One region of the Arthrobacter sp. P1_C12_2 genome, then DNA from elsewhere that is predicted to be linked to it. Evidence: riboswitches for the same ligand, from Rfam matches in the RefSeq annotation. Region 1 holds a riboswitch; the other holds the start of a gene.
What was found. Region 1 has a riboswitch for S-adenosylmethionine ahead of AC1DZQ_RS09070 (aminotransferase class V-fold PLP-dependent enzyme). Riboswitches for the same ligand answer to the same signal wherever they lie in the genome.

Region 2: another riboswitch for S-adenosylmethionine. It lies ahead of AC1DZQ_RS07980 (bifunctional o-acetylhomoserine/o-acetylserine sulfhydrylase); the one in region 1 lies ahead of AC1DZQ_RS09070 (aminotransferase class V-fold PLP-dependent enzyme).

Annotation. Positions count from the first base shown of each region.
Region 1 is NZ_JBFUAF010000006.1:206,009-213,480, reverse strand. It holds gene aroA (3-phosphoshikimate 1-carboxyvinyltransferase) at 1-899, shown strand, start outside; gene rsgA (ribosome small subunit-dependent GTPase A) at 883-1,998, shown strand; gene hisN (histidinol-phosphatase) at 2,075-2,887, shown strand; gene AC1DZQ_RS09075 (glutamyl-tRNA reductase) at 2,990-4,405, shown strand; SAM riboswitch class IV at 4,482-4,595, shown strand; gene AC1DZQ_RS09070 (aminotransferase class V-fold PLP-dependent enzyme) at 4,630-6,084, shown strand; gene AC1DZQ_RS09065 (class I SAM-dependent methyltransferase) at 6,169-6,963, shown strand; gene AC1DZQ_RS09060 (Nramp family divalent metal transporter) at 7,155-7,472, shown strand, end outside.
Region 2 is NZ_JBFUAF010000005.1:205,393-212,864, forward strand. It holds gene metX (homoserine O-acetyltransferase MetX) at 1-171, opposite strand, end outside; SAM riboswitch class IV at 183-298, opposite strand; gene AC1DZQ_RS07980 (bifunctional o-acetylhomoserine/o-acetylserine sulfhydrylase) at 446-1,762, opposite strand; SAM riboswitch class IV at 1,825-1,940, opposite strand; gene AC1DZQ_RS07985 (VOC family protein) at 2,111-2,749, shown strand; gene AC1DZQ_RS07990 (CPBP family intramembrane glutamic endopeptidase) at 2,874-3,641, opposite strand; gene AC1DZQ_RS07995 (histidine phosphatase family protein) at 3,741-4,421, shown strand; gene hutI (imidazolonepropionase) at 4,453-5,670, opposite strand; gene AC1DZQ_RS08005 (NAD(P)/FAD-dependent oxidoreductase) at 5,682-6,815, opposite strand; gene AC1DZQ_RS08010 (hypothetical protein) at 6,814-6,957, shown strand; gene AC1DZQ_RS08015 (hypothetical protein) at 6,975-7,472, opposite strand, start outside.

The DNA of each region.
Region 1 (7,472 bases):
CCGACGGCGGTCCGGCGTCATCGTTGCCGTTCACCGTCCACGGCACGGGCGAAGTGCGCGGCGGCCACCTGATCATCGACGCCAGCGCATCATCCCAGTTCGTCTCCGCCCTGCTGCTGGCCGGAGCCCGGTTCACCGAGGGACTCCACTTGGAGCACGCCGGCAAACCGGTGCCGAGCCTGGACCACATCAACATGACCGTGGCCGTGCTCCGCGGCGTGGGTGTGACGGTCGATGACTCGGTGCCGAACCACTGGGTCGTCTCCCCCGGTCCGATCCGCGCCTTCGACCAGCGGATCGAGCAGGACCTTTCCAACGCCGGACCCTTCCTCGCGGCTGCCCTCGCCACCGGCGGCACCGTGCGGATCCCGAACTGGCCCGCGGAAACCACCCAGGTCGGTGATCTCTGGCGCGGCATCCTGACCGCCATGGGCGCGACCGTGACAGTGGACGGCGGCACCCTGACCGTCAGCGGCGGGCCGGAAATCAAGGGCGGCGACTTCGACGAAACCAGCGAGCTCGCCCCCACCGTGGCGGCGCTTTGCGCCCTCGCCGCCGGCCCCTCACGGCTGAGCGGCATCGCCCACCTCCGCGGCCACGAAACGGACCGGCTCGCGGCCCTCGTGGCTGAAATCAACCGCCTCGGCGGCGACGCCGAAGAGACCGCCGACGGCCTTATCATCCGCCCGGCCGAGCTGCACGGCGGCGTCGTGCACAGCTACGCGGACCACCGCATGGCAACCGCCGGCGCAATCCTCGGCCTTGCCGTACCCGGCGTGGAGGTCGAGGACATCGCAACCACAGCCAAAACTATGCCCGACTTCCCGCAGCTCTGGGAAGCCATGCTGGCGCAGGGACCTGCCACAGATGAGGACACTGCCGGTGGCACGCAGCACTGATTCTTGGGACGAGTCCGACGTCCGGATCCGCCCCAACAAGAAGGGCACCCGCCCCCGCACCAAGGACCGGCCCAGTTACGACGAGGCCGTCACCGGACGCATCATCACCGTTGACCGCGGCCGCTACACCGCCGTCGTCGGCGAAGGGACCCCCGACGAACGCAAGATCATCGCGGCGCGGGCCCGGGAGCTGCGCCGCAATCCCGTGGTTGCCGGCGACTTTGTCTCCTTGGTCGGGGACGTCACCGGCGAGCCCGACACCCTCGCGCGGCTGGTCAAGATCCAGGACCGCAAGACGCTCCTGCGCCGCAGCGCCGACGACACGGACCCGATCGAGCGCGCCGTCGTGGCCAACGCCGACCAGCTGGTGGTGGTGGTCGCCGCCGCAAATCCCGAGCCGCGGACCGGTTTCATCGACCGCGCTCTGGTGGCCGCGTACGACGCCGGCATTGAGCCGCTGCTGCTCGTCACCAAGGCCGACGTCAAGGATCCAGCCGAGCTGCTGGCCAACTACCAACACCTCGATTTCCCCGTCATCATCTCCAAGACCGCTGACTCCGCCGCTTCCGGCATCGACGCCCGCTCCGACGACGGGCTCTCCGCCCGGCTCGACAAGGACGCGGTGTCCCAGCTGCGCGACTACCTCGACGGCAAGGTCACCGTGATGCTGGGCCATTCCGGCGTCGGCAAGTCCACTATGGTCAACGCCCTGACCGGGGCCGAGCGGGCCACGGGAGGCGTCAACGCGGTCACCGGCCGCGGCCGCCACACGTCCTCCTCGGCACTGGCCCTCAAGGTCAACGATGCCCCGGCCGGCAGCTGGATCATCGACACCCCCGGCATCCGGTCCTTCGGGCTGGCCCATGTGGACCCGGACCGGATCCTCCGTTCCTTCCCGGACCTGGAACCGGGCACCGATGACTGCGAACGCGGCTGCAAGCATGACGCCACCGCCGTCAACTGCGGCGTCGACAAGTGGGTTGCGGCCGGTCACGCGGGACCCTCGGGACCGGCCAGGCTCGCGTCCCTGCGCCGGCTGCTGGGCACGGACCCGCGGATGGAAGCACAGGAAACCAAGGAACTGGGCACCGTCTCCTAGCCGGACCGGCAACAGGGCCGCGGCGCCGGGCCGCAGCCTCCCGTCCGGCAGCCCGGTTTGACGGTAGTTTGGAACCATGAGCCAACCCGCTTCGAGCTACAACGATGACCTGCGCCTTGCCCATGTCCTGGCAGATTCGGTCGATTCCCAGACCATGAGCCGCTTCAAGGCGCTCGACCTCCGGATCGAGACGAAGCCGGACCTCACACCCGTCACCGATGCCGACAAGTCCGCGGAAGAGGCCATCCGCGGCCAGCTCTCCCGGTCACGTCCGCGCGACGCGGTCCTGGGCGAAGAATTCGGCAGCTCGGGCCACGGTTCCCGCCGCTGGGTCATCGACCCGATCGACGGCACCAAGAACTTTGTCCGCGGCGTCCCGGTCTGGGCCACCCTGATCGCCCTCGTCGATGAGGGCGAGCCGGTGGTCGGCGTCGTCAGCGCGCCGGCACTGGGCAAGCGCTGGTGGGCCGCCAAGGGTGCGGGCGCCTACACCGGCCGCTCGCTCGCCGCCGCCACGCGGCTGAAGGTTTCCAACGTCTCCAATCTTGAGGACGCCTCGCTGTCCTACTCCAGCCTTGGCGGCTGGAAGGAACGCGGGAACCTGGACGAATTCCTGGGCCTGACCGAGGAAGTATGGCGGACCCGCGCCTACGGTGACTTCTGGTCGTACTGCCTCGTGGCCGAGGGTGCCGTGGACATCGCCTGCGAACCCGAGCTGAACCTCTATGACATGGCCGCCCTGGTGCCGATCGTGACCGAGGCCGGCGGCCGTTTCACCTCGCTCGAGGGCGAGGACGGGCCCTTCGGCGGCAACGCCCTGGCCACCAATTCGATCCTCCACTCGGAAGTCCTCAAGCGGCTCAACCCCGGACTCGACGACCTCCTCTAGGCCCCACCCTCAAGAATTCCCAAGGGCCTCTGTACGACGCTGTCCCCAACCTTCGCTGCCGGTCAGGGCGTGGAGTGGGCAGCGAGTGGCAGGAGGGCGGCCATGTCTGGATCGGTTCAACCCGCGGATCCCGAATCCCGCGACCCCGACGTCGGCCCCGTTCTGCTGGTGCTCGTGGCGAAGTACCGGGATCTGGACATTGAGTCCGCCACCCTGCTCCAGGCTGTTTCCTCGGAGCTGGGCCAGCATCTGCTCGCCAGCAGTTCCGCCGTGTCCGGGTCCGTGGTCGTGTCCACATGCAGCCGGCTCGAAATCTACTGCGAGGTGGCGTCCAGGGAACATATTGAAGCCGTCTGCTCCGAGGCCCTCGGTTCTGTCCGCCTCTGCACGCGCCTGCCCGTGGCCCGGCTCGCCTCCCTGTTCGAGCACGCGTCTGGAGCCTCGGCCGCAGAGCATCTCTTCGCCGTTGCAGCCGGCCTGGACTCCGTTGTGGTGGGTGAGCGTCAAGTCGCCGGCCAGGTCCGCCGCGCCCTCGCTGCAGCACAAGCTGCAGGCACCGCGAGCGGGCTTTTAGTCCGGCTGTTTCAGGAGGCGTCCCGCACGGGCAGGGACGTGGGGGCGCGGACTGCGCTCGGCGGCTCCAGCAGGTCCATAGCCTGTGTGGCCCTCGAACTGGCAGCCGCTGGATCAGAGCACCCGTCCCTGGCAGATGCTTCCGTGGTCCTCTTCGGCACCGGTTCCTATGCCGCCTGCGTCGCGGAGATCCTCAGGAGCAGACGATGCCCAACCATTTCCGTCTTCTCCCAATCCGGCCGCGCAGACGCGTTTGTGGCGAGCAGGGGTGGCACGGCGCTGACCGCACGCGAGCTGCCTGCCGCCATAGCCCGGGCAGACATCATCATTGGCTGCAGCGGCACTGAGACGCGCATAAGTGCCGCCGAACTGGCCGGTTGGAGGGATGACTCGGGCCGTGCCCTCACCGTCATCGATCTCGCCCCCAGCCGTGATTTCGACCCCCGGGTGGCGGATCTGCCAGGCGTCGAACTGATCACCCTGGATTCAGTGCGTTTCGCGGCTCCGCCGGCGGATGCCGAGGCGCTCCGCCTCGCCGGTGCCCTGGTCCGGCAGGCGGCGCGCAGCTTCGAAAAACAAGAGGAGCTGCGCGTAGTCGACGCCGCCATCGTGGCCCTGCGCCGGCACGTCCACCAGGTCCTCGAGGCTGAAATGGAGCGTGTCATGAAGCAACACGGGTGCGGCGCCCAGGCGCAGGATGTGAACCTCGCGATGCGTCGAATTGTCCGCCGACTGCTTCACACCCCAACCGTCCGCGCCCGGGAACTGGCCGCGGACGGCCGCCAGCACGACTACGCGGCCGCACTGGAAGTCCTGTTCGGCCTCAGCGTTCAGCTCACCGGCGACAGGAACCCCCGGATCGGCAATCTGGCAGGACAGAAGCGGCCGCCCTGGGAAGAGACGGCGTCCTTGGAAGCAGTCCCGGTCGCTCCGGCTGCTTCGTAGCCCTGTCCGTAACAATCCGCTTCACAATCGGCGGCCGCCTTTTCCGCGGCCGCGCGAATGTCCTACGCTCGATGCAGGTCACGAGTGCCAGCGCTAAACCCCGGTTTGCTGGCCGGCAACCCTCCAGTCGCGGTGGGGTGCCCCGGGTGACGACCTGGCCGGTCCGGAACGGACCCGGCAAGCGCGGATTCCCACGGTGTGGGGTCCTGTTCGAGTGAGGTCCCATGACAACTGCCATTTTCCCCGTCGCCCCCAAATTCCACGCCGCCGCCGATCCGCGGCAGGCTGCTGGCCGCCTCGCCCTCGCGGCCCGCCCGCTGGCCGCCGTCACCGGGGCCGAAATCCAGGCCCCGCTGATCACCGGCGGCCACGCCCGCTACGCCAACCTCGACTACGGCGCCTCTGCCCCGGCCCTGTCCGTGGTCTCGGCCTACCTGAACGAAATCCTGCCGTACTACGCAAGCGTGCACCGCGGCGCCGGCTACGCATCGCAGATCAGCACCTCCGTCTACGAGAACGCCCGGGACATCGTGCGGGACTTCGTGGGCGGCCGGCCGGACGATTCCGTGATCTTCACCCGCAACACCACCGATTCCCTGAACCTGCTGGCCGGCTGCCTGCCGCTGCGCGACGGGCGGCCCGCGGGCGAGGTCCTCTACCTCGACATCGAGCACCACGCCAACCTCCTGCCCTGGCAGAACGTCCCGCACCGCAGCGTCGTGGCCGCCCCCACCCTCGCGGCCACCGTGGACCGGCTGCGGGACGAGCTCGCGCGCGGCGGCGTGAGCCTGCTGGCCGTCACCGGCGCCTCCAATGTCACCGGGGAGATCCTGCCGATCCGGACCCTGGCCGCACTGGCGCACGAGTACGGCGCCAGGATCATTGTCGACGCCGCGCAGCTGGCCCCGCACCGGCGGATCGCCATCGCCGCGGACGACGTCGACTACCTCGCCTTCTCGGGGCACAAGCTGTACGCCCCGTTCGGCGCCGGCGTGCTGGTGGGGCGGACGGACTGGCTCGACGCCGGCACCCCGCACCTGGCCGGCGGCGGCGCGGTCAGCGACGCCCGGCTCGACTCCGTCAGCTGGACCACCGGACCCGCCCGGCACGAGGGCGGCTCCCCGAACGTCCTCGGCGCGGCAGCCCTCGCCCGTGCCACCCAGGTCATCGCAGCCCTGGACCCGGAGCAGTGGCAGGCTCACGAGGACGCCATCCGGTCCTTCCTGGTCGAAGGCCTCCAGGGCATCGAGGGAGTAACCGTGCACCGGATTTTTGCCGATTCGTCCCCCGCTTCTTCCTCCGGAGGCGATCAGCCGGGCACCGGCACGATCGGCGTCGTGAACTTTTCCGTGGAAGGCTACGACGCCGGGCTGGTGGCCGCCTACCTGTCGGCCGAACACGGCATTGGCCTGCGCGACGGCCGCTTCTGCGCCCACCCGCTGCTCAAGCGGCTCGGCCTGCCCGCCGGCTCCCTGCGGGCCAGCTTCGGCCTCGGCTCACGGCTGGAGGATGCCGAGCGGCTGTTGGCCGGCCTGCAGCAGCTGCGGCAGAACGGACTCGGCTGGGACTACGTGGTGGACGCCGGCCGCTGGGTTCCGGCCAACGATACCCGCAGCTACCCCCACTGGGCGCCGAACACCCCCGGCACCGCCGGCGCTGCGCCCTGCACCCTCGACTAGGGCAGGATCGGGACCCGGCGCGGGTGCGGTAAATTCGAAAGGTATCTGAAAAAACAAGCAGGACCTTCCCGAAGGAGATCGCACGTGGCAAGCGCCGGCCCCAGGCTCCACAGCGGAACCAAGCTGCACAGTGGACCCAAGCTGCACAGTGAGCGGCGCCAGGAACTCGGGCAAAGCTTCCAGGACGGCGGGGAGCACTATGAACGCGTCCGCCCCGGCTATCCGCAGGAGTCGGCCCACTGGCTGGTCCCGGCAGGGGCCAGGGACGCCGCCGACATTGGCGCCGGCACCGGCAAGTTCACTGCGCTTCTGGCAGAGCGCGGACTGGGCACGGTCGCCGTTGACCCCTCTGCCGACATGCTCGAGCAGTTGCGCCGGACCCTGCCGGCCGTCACCGCCATCGAGGGCAGCGCCGAGAACACCGGTCTCGAGCCGGAGTCCTTCGACCTGGTCACGGTCGCCCAAGCGTGGCACTGGTGCGACCCCCACCTGGCCAGCACCGAGATTGCCCGGATCCTGCGGCCACACGGCGTGCTGGGCCTGATCTGGAACCAGCTGGACACCAGTGTGCCCTGGGTGCACCGGCTCTCCCGGATCATGCACGCCGGGGACGTCCACAAACCACACTTCCGCCCGCCCGTGGGCCCCGAGTTCACCGGACTGGAGAGCCACCTGACGCGGTGGGAGGATTCCGTCACCACGGAGGACATCCAGGAGCTGACCAAGTCCCGCAGCTACTACCTCGCGGCATCGGATACCACCCGGGCCAAAGTCTCGGCCAACCTCGACTGGTACCTGCACGAGCACCTGGGGCACGCCCCAGGCGACGTGCTCCGGCTGCCCTACCTGACCCAGACGTGGCGGGCCTTCCGGGCCTGACGCCGGGACTGAGCAGGGCCCGGGCTTGTTACGGCGAGACACCTCCCGGATTGCACGCGCAGCCTGTCGGGGCTTATTGTTTCGGTATGCCTAATAATTACTTGTAGGCACATGAAACTTTCACGCAGGCTGCTTTTCCGCCCGCGCCGATCATCGCGTCAACGCGGACGCGCCAATCACAGGAGCTGGCAGTGCTGGAGTTAACGGGACACGGGCAACCGGCGCAGGACGCCCCCACCTACAAACATCCGGGTGCCCGCAGGGCGCTGATCGGCCTGTTGGGGCCGGCGTTCGTGGCGTCGATCGCCTATGTGGACCCCGGAAACGTGGCCGCCAACCTGACCGCCGGCGCGCAGTACGGCTACCTGCTGGTGTGGGTCCTCGTGGCCGCCAACATCATGGCAGTCCTTGTGCAGTACCAGTCTGCCAAGCTCGGGATCGTCACGGGCAAGAGCCTCCCGGAGATCCTCGGTGAGCGGCTCAAGCCGTTCTGGCGCCGCGCCTTCTGG
Region 2 (7,472 bases), on a different contig from region 1:
GGAGGCGTCCGGATTCAGGGTCCCCCACGTCTCGTAGGCCAGGACCACATCCGGCAGCGGTATCCCTGATTCGAGCTGCAGGTCACCGATCCTGACGTACTGGACGGTCCCGTCCGAATGGCGGGACGGCTTGGTTTCGGGAACACCTGTGCGGGTGACGGCAATCGTCATGTGAGGACCTAACTTTGCGCTTGCCTGCCGCCAGCTGACCGGCAGGCCAGGTCTTCACCCGGGGCACCCCGCCGCAAAAGGAGGGTTGCCGGCCAGCAAGCCGGGGCTGTCACTGGCACTCATGACCTGGTACGAGTCTACGAAACAGGGTGCGGAAATCACGAAGATTGTGACTTTCATGTGACACCTCGGCCTTCTGAGAGCACTGCGGCCGGCCGCCCCGTTCAAGGGAGACCGGCCGCCGGCCGTCCGGCTTACCGGCCGTCCTGCTTACCTAGGCGCCCTTGGCCGCGCGGAATCCGGCGTCGAGGTCCGCGAGGATGTCGTCGATGTGCTCCAGTCCCACCGAAAGCCGCACCAGCCCGGGGTTCACCCCGGCGATCGCCTGCTGTTCGGGCGAGAGCTGGCTGTGGGTGGTCGACGCCGGGTGGATCACCAGGGACCGGACGTCCCCGATGTTCGCGACGTGCGAGTGCAGTTCGAGGGCATCGACGAACCGCTTGCCGGCCTCCGCTCCCCCGGCGATGTTGAACGCCACGACGGCGCCGGTCCCCTTGGGTCCGTACTTGCGGCCGCGCTCGTACCAGGGGCTGGACGGCAGCCCGGCGTAGGCGACCGATTCGACGTCGTCCCTCGCCTCCAGCCAGTGCGCCACCTGGGTGGCGTTGGCCACATGGCGTTCGACGCGCAGGCTGAGCGTTTCGATGCCCTGGGCGATGAGGAAGGCGTTGAACGGGGACACGGCGGAGCCGAGGTCGCGCAGGAGCTGGACGCGGGCCTTGAGGATGTAGGAAAGGTTCGCGCCCAGAGCGCCGTCCGCTCCGAGGTCGCGGGCGTAGACCAGGCCGTTGTAGGTGGGGTCCGGGGTGTTGAAGCCGGGGAACCGCTCCGGGTCCTTGCCGAAGTCGAACTTGCCGGAGTCCACGATCACGCCGGCGATTGCGGCGCCGTGCCCGCCGAGGTACTTGGTGGCGGAATGGACCACGATGTCCGCGCCCCATTCGATCGGCCGGATCAGGTAGGGGGTGGAGAGCGTGTTGTCGACGATCAGCGGCACGCCGGCCTCGTGCGCCACGCGGGAGATGCCCTCGATGTCCAGCACGTCCTGGCGGGGGTTGGAGACCACTTCGCCGAAGAACAGCTTGGTGTTGGGCTGGACGGCCTCCCGCCACTGGTCCAGGTTGTCCGGGTCCGCAACAAAGGTCACGGAGATGCCGAACTTCTTCAGCGTGTGGGCGAGCAGGTTGTACGTTCCGCCGTAGAGGCTGGGGCTGGCCACCACGTGGTCCCCGGCCTCGGCGATGTTGAGGATCGCGAAGGTCTCGGCGGCCTGGCCGGAGCTGAGCAGCAGGGCAGCGAGGCCACCCTCCAGGCTGGCCACCCGCTGTTCGACGGCGTCCTGGGTGGGGTTGCCGATCCGGGTGTAGATGGGGGCGAGCTCGGCGAGCGCGAAGCGGTTCGCGGCGCTTTCGGCGCTGGGGAACACGAACGACGTCGTCTGGTAGATGGGCAGGGACCGCGCGCCGGTGGCGCTGTCCGGCTCCTGGCCGGCGTGGATCTGGCGGGTTTCAAAGGACCAGGCGTTGGACATTGATGCTCCTCAAGGGACTGGGCACAGCACCGGCCAGGGCTCTTCGGCCCGAACCGGGACAGGCGCCGCGCTTGCCCTCCGGCGGGCGCCGGACGGCCAGGTCTTCACCCGGGGCACCCCACCGCGATACGAGGGTTGCCGGCCAGCAAGCCGGGGCTGTGTGCTGGCACTCATGACCTGGCTTCAGTGTAGGAATGGCGGCGGAGCCCTGGATAGCTTTGTGACGAAGATGAAGACGGTTGCCGTGGCGGCGCCTCCCGGGACGCCGCGCCCGCCGCGCCGGGACATCCCATGACGGTTAGGGGTGCCTAAGCTGAGAGGTCCATCACAAAGTGCCAAGATGATGGCATGCGCATGGATCACGTCTCTTACGCCTGTGAACACGATGGCTTGGCAGCCACCACTGAACGTATTGCGTCTGCCCTCGGCGTTGAAGCCGTGAAGGGTGGAGTGCACCCCCGTTTCGGGACACGCAACATGATTATCCCGCTCGCGGGACACAAGTACCTGGAAGTCGTGGAGGTCCTGAACCACCCGGCCTCAGACAAGGCCCCGTTCGGCCAGGCCGTCCGGGCGCGCTCGGAAGCCGGCGGCGGTTGGATGGGCTGGTGCGTCGAGGTTGACGATCTTGCTCCGTTCGAGGAGCGGCTCGGCCGCGCCGCAGTCAACGGCAACCGGAAGTTTCCCGACGGCCGCGAACTGGTCTGGAAGCAGATCGGCATTCTGGGGCTCATCGCCGACCCCCAGGTGCCGTACATGCTCAAGTGGGAGGGTGACCCGGAACTGCACCCGTCCAACGCCTACGCGAGCGATGTCAAGATGTCGGCACTGACCATTGCCGGTTCTGCAGCGCGCGTCACGGAGTGGCTGGGCGAACCGGTTGAAAAGCCGCTGGAAGACGTCGCCGTGAACTGGATCGCGCCGCACGGTACTCCCGGCATCCTTTCTGTCACCTTCGAGACCGCCTCCGGAGCGGTCACGATCTAACGCTCCACCTGCCCCACGCTTCGGCCGCCATCTCTTAGGTGCCAACGATGTCACCTAGGAGACGGCGGCCGAGATCATTTAAGGCCGGCCTAGGCGGGCCGGACCAGGAACTCAGCCCAGGAACTCAGCCAAGGCCCACGGCCTTGCCGAACAGGCTGAACCCCACGAACGCCACGGTGTCCAGGATGGCGTGCGCGATCACTAGCGGCATCACCCGTTTGGTCCGGATGTAGAACAGCGCGAAGATGACGCCCATTATCGCGTTGCCGATAAATGGGCCGAACCCCTGGTACAGGTGGTAGCTGCCGCGGAGCAGGGCGCTGGCGATGATTGCCGCCGGCACGCTCCAGCCCAGTTTCCCGAGCCTGTCCAGCAGGTACGCCACCACAATTACTTCCTCGACCACCGCGTGCCGGATCGCGGACAGGACCAGTACCGGCACGGTCCACCAGTACGCGTCCAGGGCGCTGGGGATGATCGACGTCGTGATCCCCAGCGCCCGGCCGGCGGCGTAGAGCCCGAGGGATGGAATGCCGATGAGTGCGGCGAGCCCCAGCCCCTGCAGGAGGTCCTTGCCGGGCCGGGCGAAGTCGAAGCCGATCTTATGGAACGCCGAGGTTCCGCGCTCTCCGGCCGGCCAGTGTTCGGTGAGGAAGTAGATCACGAGGGCCACCGGGACCAGGGCGAAGAAGATGTCCAGCATCTGGTAGGTGAGGTCGAAGTATTCGCGCGGGCTCTGCGAACGGTTCAGCGTGGATGTCCCCTGGGCCAGCGGTGCCGTGGTCATCTTGTCCAGCAACTGCACCAGGGAGTAGACCGCGGACTGCCCCAGAGACAACCCCAGGACAATCAACATTTCGAACCGCAGCCGACGGCGGGAGGGAACCAACATGTTTCTATCTTGCCTGCAGTTGCCGATAGTTTGCTGGTGCCCGGGGGCGCCGGCCGCGCCGGCACCCCCGGGTTTTTGGGAGCCCTATGCTTGGGGACTATGAGTGCGCCCCGGAAAATCATCATGATCCGGCACGGCCAGTCTGCCGCCAATGCCGACACCTCGATCTACAACCGTGTTCCGGACTACCGGATCCCGTTGACGCCGCTGGGCCTGGAGCAGGCCACCGCGGCCGGGGAGGAGGTCCGGCGCCAGCTGGACGGGCGCCCGGTGTGCGTCTACGTCTCCCCGTACCTGCGCGCCTACCAGACCCTGGAGGCGTTGAACCTCGGCCCGCTCGTGGAGCGGGTGATCGAGGAACCGCGCCTGCGCGAACAGGACTGGGCCAACTTTCAGATCGCCGGCGACATTGAGGACCAGAAGGAGCTCCGCAACGCGTACGGGCACTTCTTCTACCGCTTCCGCGAGGGCGAGTCCGGTTCCGATGTGTACGACCGGATTTCCTCCTTCATGGAAACCCTGCACCGGCACTGGTCCAAGCCCAGCTATGCCCCGAACGCGCTGTTCGTGACGCACGGACTGACCATGCGGCTGTTCTGCATGCGCTGGTTCCACTGGTCGGTGGAATATTTCGAGTCCTTGAACAACCCGGAGAACGCCGAGGTCCGCACCCTGCTGCGCACCCCGCACGGGAAGTACGAGCTCGACAAGCCCTTCACGCAGTGGGAGAAGAGGCGCGTGGACGAGACAGTCCTCGATGCACCTCCCATGGTGTTCTAGCCGGCTGCAGCCGGATCAGCGAGCCGCCTGGCTAACGGACGGGCTGCGCTGCGCCGGCCCGCCACACCGCGTGCGTCAAGGGGATGCCGGGCCGGTAGGCCAGGTGCGTGGCGGAAGGCGCGTTGAGCAGGTGCAGGTCCGCGCGGTGCCCGACGGCGATCGAACCCACCGCGCGTTCGCCGTCGACGTCGTTTCCGGCCTCCCGCCCCAGGGCCAGCGCGCCGCCGTAAGTCGCGGCGCGCACCGCCTCATGGACGCTGAGCCGCATCTGCAGCACGGCGGTGGTGACGCAGAACGCCATGGAGCTCGTGTAGGACGTGCCGGGGTTGCAGTTGGACGCCAGCGCCAGCTGCACGCCGGCGTCGAGCAGTTCCCGGCCCGGGGCCAGCGGCTGCCGAGTGGAAAGATCACAGGCCGGCAGGCACGTGGCGACCGTGCCCCGCGTGCCGCTGCCGCCGGCGGCGTCCCAGCCGGACCAGCTGGTGGCGAGGGCATCGACGTCCGCGGCCGAGAGGTAGTTCACGTGGTCCACGCTCGCGGCGCCGAATTCGACGGCCAGCCGGACGCCGGGGCCCTCGCCGAGCTGGTTGCCGTGGACGCGCAGCCCCAGCCCGGCGTCCTTGCAGGCCTGCAGGACCCGGCGGGACTGGTCCTCGTTGAAAGCGCCCTGCTCGCAAAAGACGTCGGCCCAGCGGACGTAGGGCAGGACTGCGCTGAGCATCGGTCCGCAGACAAGCTCCGTGTACTCCTCCGCGTCCATCCCGGCGGGCACGAGGTGCGCGCCCAGGTAGGTCACCTCGTCCGCCACGGTGGAGGCGATGCGGGCGCTGCGGGCCTCGTTCTCGAGGTCCAGGCCGTAGCCTGTTTTGGTCTCCAGGTAGGTGGTGCCCTGCGAGACGGCCTCCGCGACGCGGCCCATCGCCAGCCGGGTCAGGTCGAAGTCGCTCGTGCTCCGGGTGGCGCCGGTGGTGACGGCGATCCCGCCGGCGCTGTAACTCTGCCCCGCCATCCGGGCCTCGAACTCGGCCGTGCGGTCCCCCGCGAAGATCAGGTGGGTGTGCGAATCGACCCAGCCCGGCAGGAGCGCCCGGCCGCCGGCGTCCACTCTTTCGTCCGCGGCCGGGGCGTCGGCTGCGGGACCGAGCCAGGAAATCCGTTCCCCCTCGATCACCACTGCCGCGTCGCGGAGGACGCGGTGTTCCGCGTCCTGGGTCATCAGTTCGGCGATGTTGGTGATGAGGGTACTCATGGATCCATTCTTCAGCGCCGGATGGACCAGCGGGTCGCGGCCAGCGCCTCCGCTGTCCGGGATGCCGGACTAGCGTCCCGAGCCGGGGGCACAGACGGGGCCAGCGCTGCGGACCCCTGACCGGCCAGGATCAGACCGGCGGCCAGCTCCGCGATGCCGGAGGAGGTCTGGAAGCCGTACCCGCCCTGACCGGCGAGCCAGAAGAATCCGGTGGCCTCGGCGTCGAACCCCATCACAGGGACGCCGTCGGCGGCCTCCGTCCGCAGCCCCGTCCAGGCCGTGCGGACGCCCCGGATCCCGAGCGTCGTGATCGTGTTGAGCCGGGCGATGAGCCGTTCGACGTCGCCGGAGTATGGCCGGGCGTCCTCGGGCCCGCTCGGCACGTGCTCGGCGGGCGAGATCAGGACCTGGCCGTTATCGGGCCGGAAGTAGAAGCTGTCATCGGCCGCCGCCACCATCGGGCAGGCCTCCGGGAGCGGATTCTCGACGTCGACGATCGCCGCGGTGCGCCGGTACGGCTGCAGGCCGAGCTTCTCGACGCCGCTGAGGACGGCGAGCTCGTCGGCCCAGGCACCGGCGGCGTTGACCACGACGGCGGACTGGAAGCCTTCCTGTCCGGCGCCCAGTTCCCAGCCGGTGCCGAGCCGCTGGGCCGAATGGACCCTGGCGCCGGTGATGATGTCCACACCTCCCGCCTCGGCACGGCGCCGGTGGTCCTCGAGCAGCACGGGGGCGTTGCAGGCGAAGGATCCGGTGTCCAGGCCAGCGGCGCTGAAGGAGTCCGGGACCAGGGCCGGGCAGAGGTCCAGGGCCTCGGCGTGGGTGATCGGGTGCATGTGGCCGCTGGCCTCCGCCCGGACGGTGGCCTCGTCACCGATCAGCATGAAGCTGCGCGGGGTGAGCACCGGCTCCGGACGTTCGGCGTCCTGGGCGGCGATGAGGTCCAGCGTCCGGACGGTCAGTTCCTGGACCACAGGCGGGCCGTAGCTGGGAATCAGTTGCCGGGCCGAGCGGGCTGAGGTGTGGTAGGCCAGGGTCTGCTCGGCTTCGATCAGGGCCACGCTGCAGTGCCCGGCCAGTGTGGAGGCAAGGGACAGGCCGGCGATACCGCCGCCGACAATTACGACATCGTAATGAGCTGACATGGTCCCATCCTTGCAGATTGTCCCGTCACGCCGCGCCGAAACCTGCGCCCGTGCGGCCGGCGTCGAGGTGAACTTCTCCGGAGAGCACTGGTCCGTGGGTGGAATCACTCTGGCGGACTCCGGTCAGAACGAATCGGTCTAAGCCGCACACGCCCCGACTCATTCCGGCGCCGGGGAGCCGGTAATGAGGTCGAGGATTCTTCGGAGTGAATCGGGCCTGCCGGCCACTTCGATGTCCTCTTTGTCGGTGGTGAGCCGGATGGCCTGGAAGCCTTGATGGGTGATGTATTTCTGCTCCTTCCGGTCGATTTTCCGGGGCTCAGTGGACACCGTCGCCAGGGCGCTGAAGGTTGTGGGCCGGCCGGAGGGCTCGAGCGTGTCATAGACGGCCGGCTGGAACTTCATAACCGCTGTCCCCTCGAACGTGGCGACTCCCATATTCCAGATACCACTGAGGGATCCGGGACGTGAATCCGGCTCGCGGATGTAGACCAGGAGCGTGCCCTGGGAGTCGAGCCTGGCCGCGGCGTTGCGTTCCCGGCGTGCTTGGAAGTACCAGAGGACTGCCATGTAGACGGCCCACATCGCCGCGTTGGCGAGCACCCGTCCCAGCGGGTGACCCCAGCTGACGAAGAGGGCGATACCGGCGACCCACAC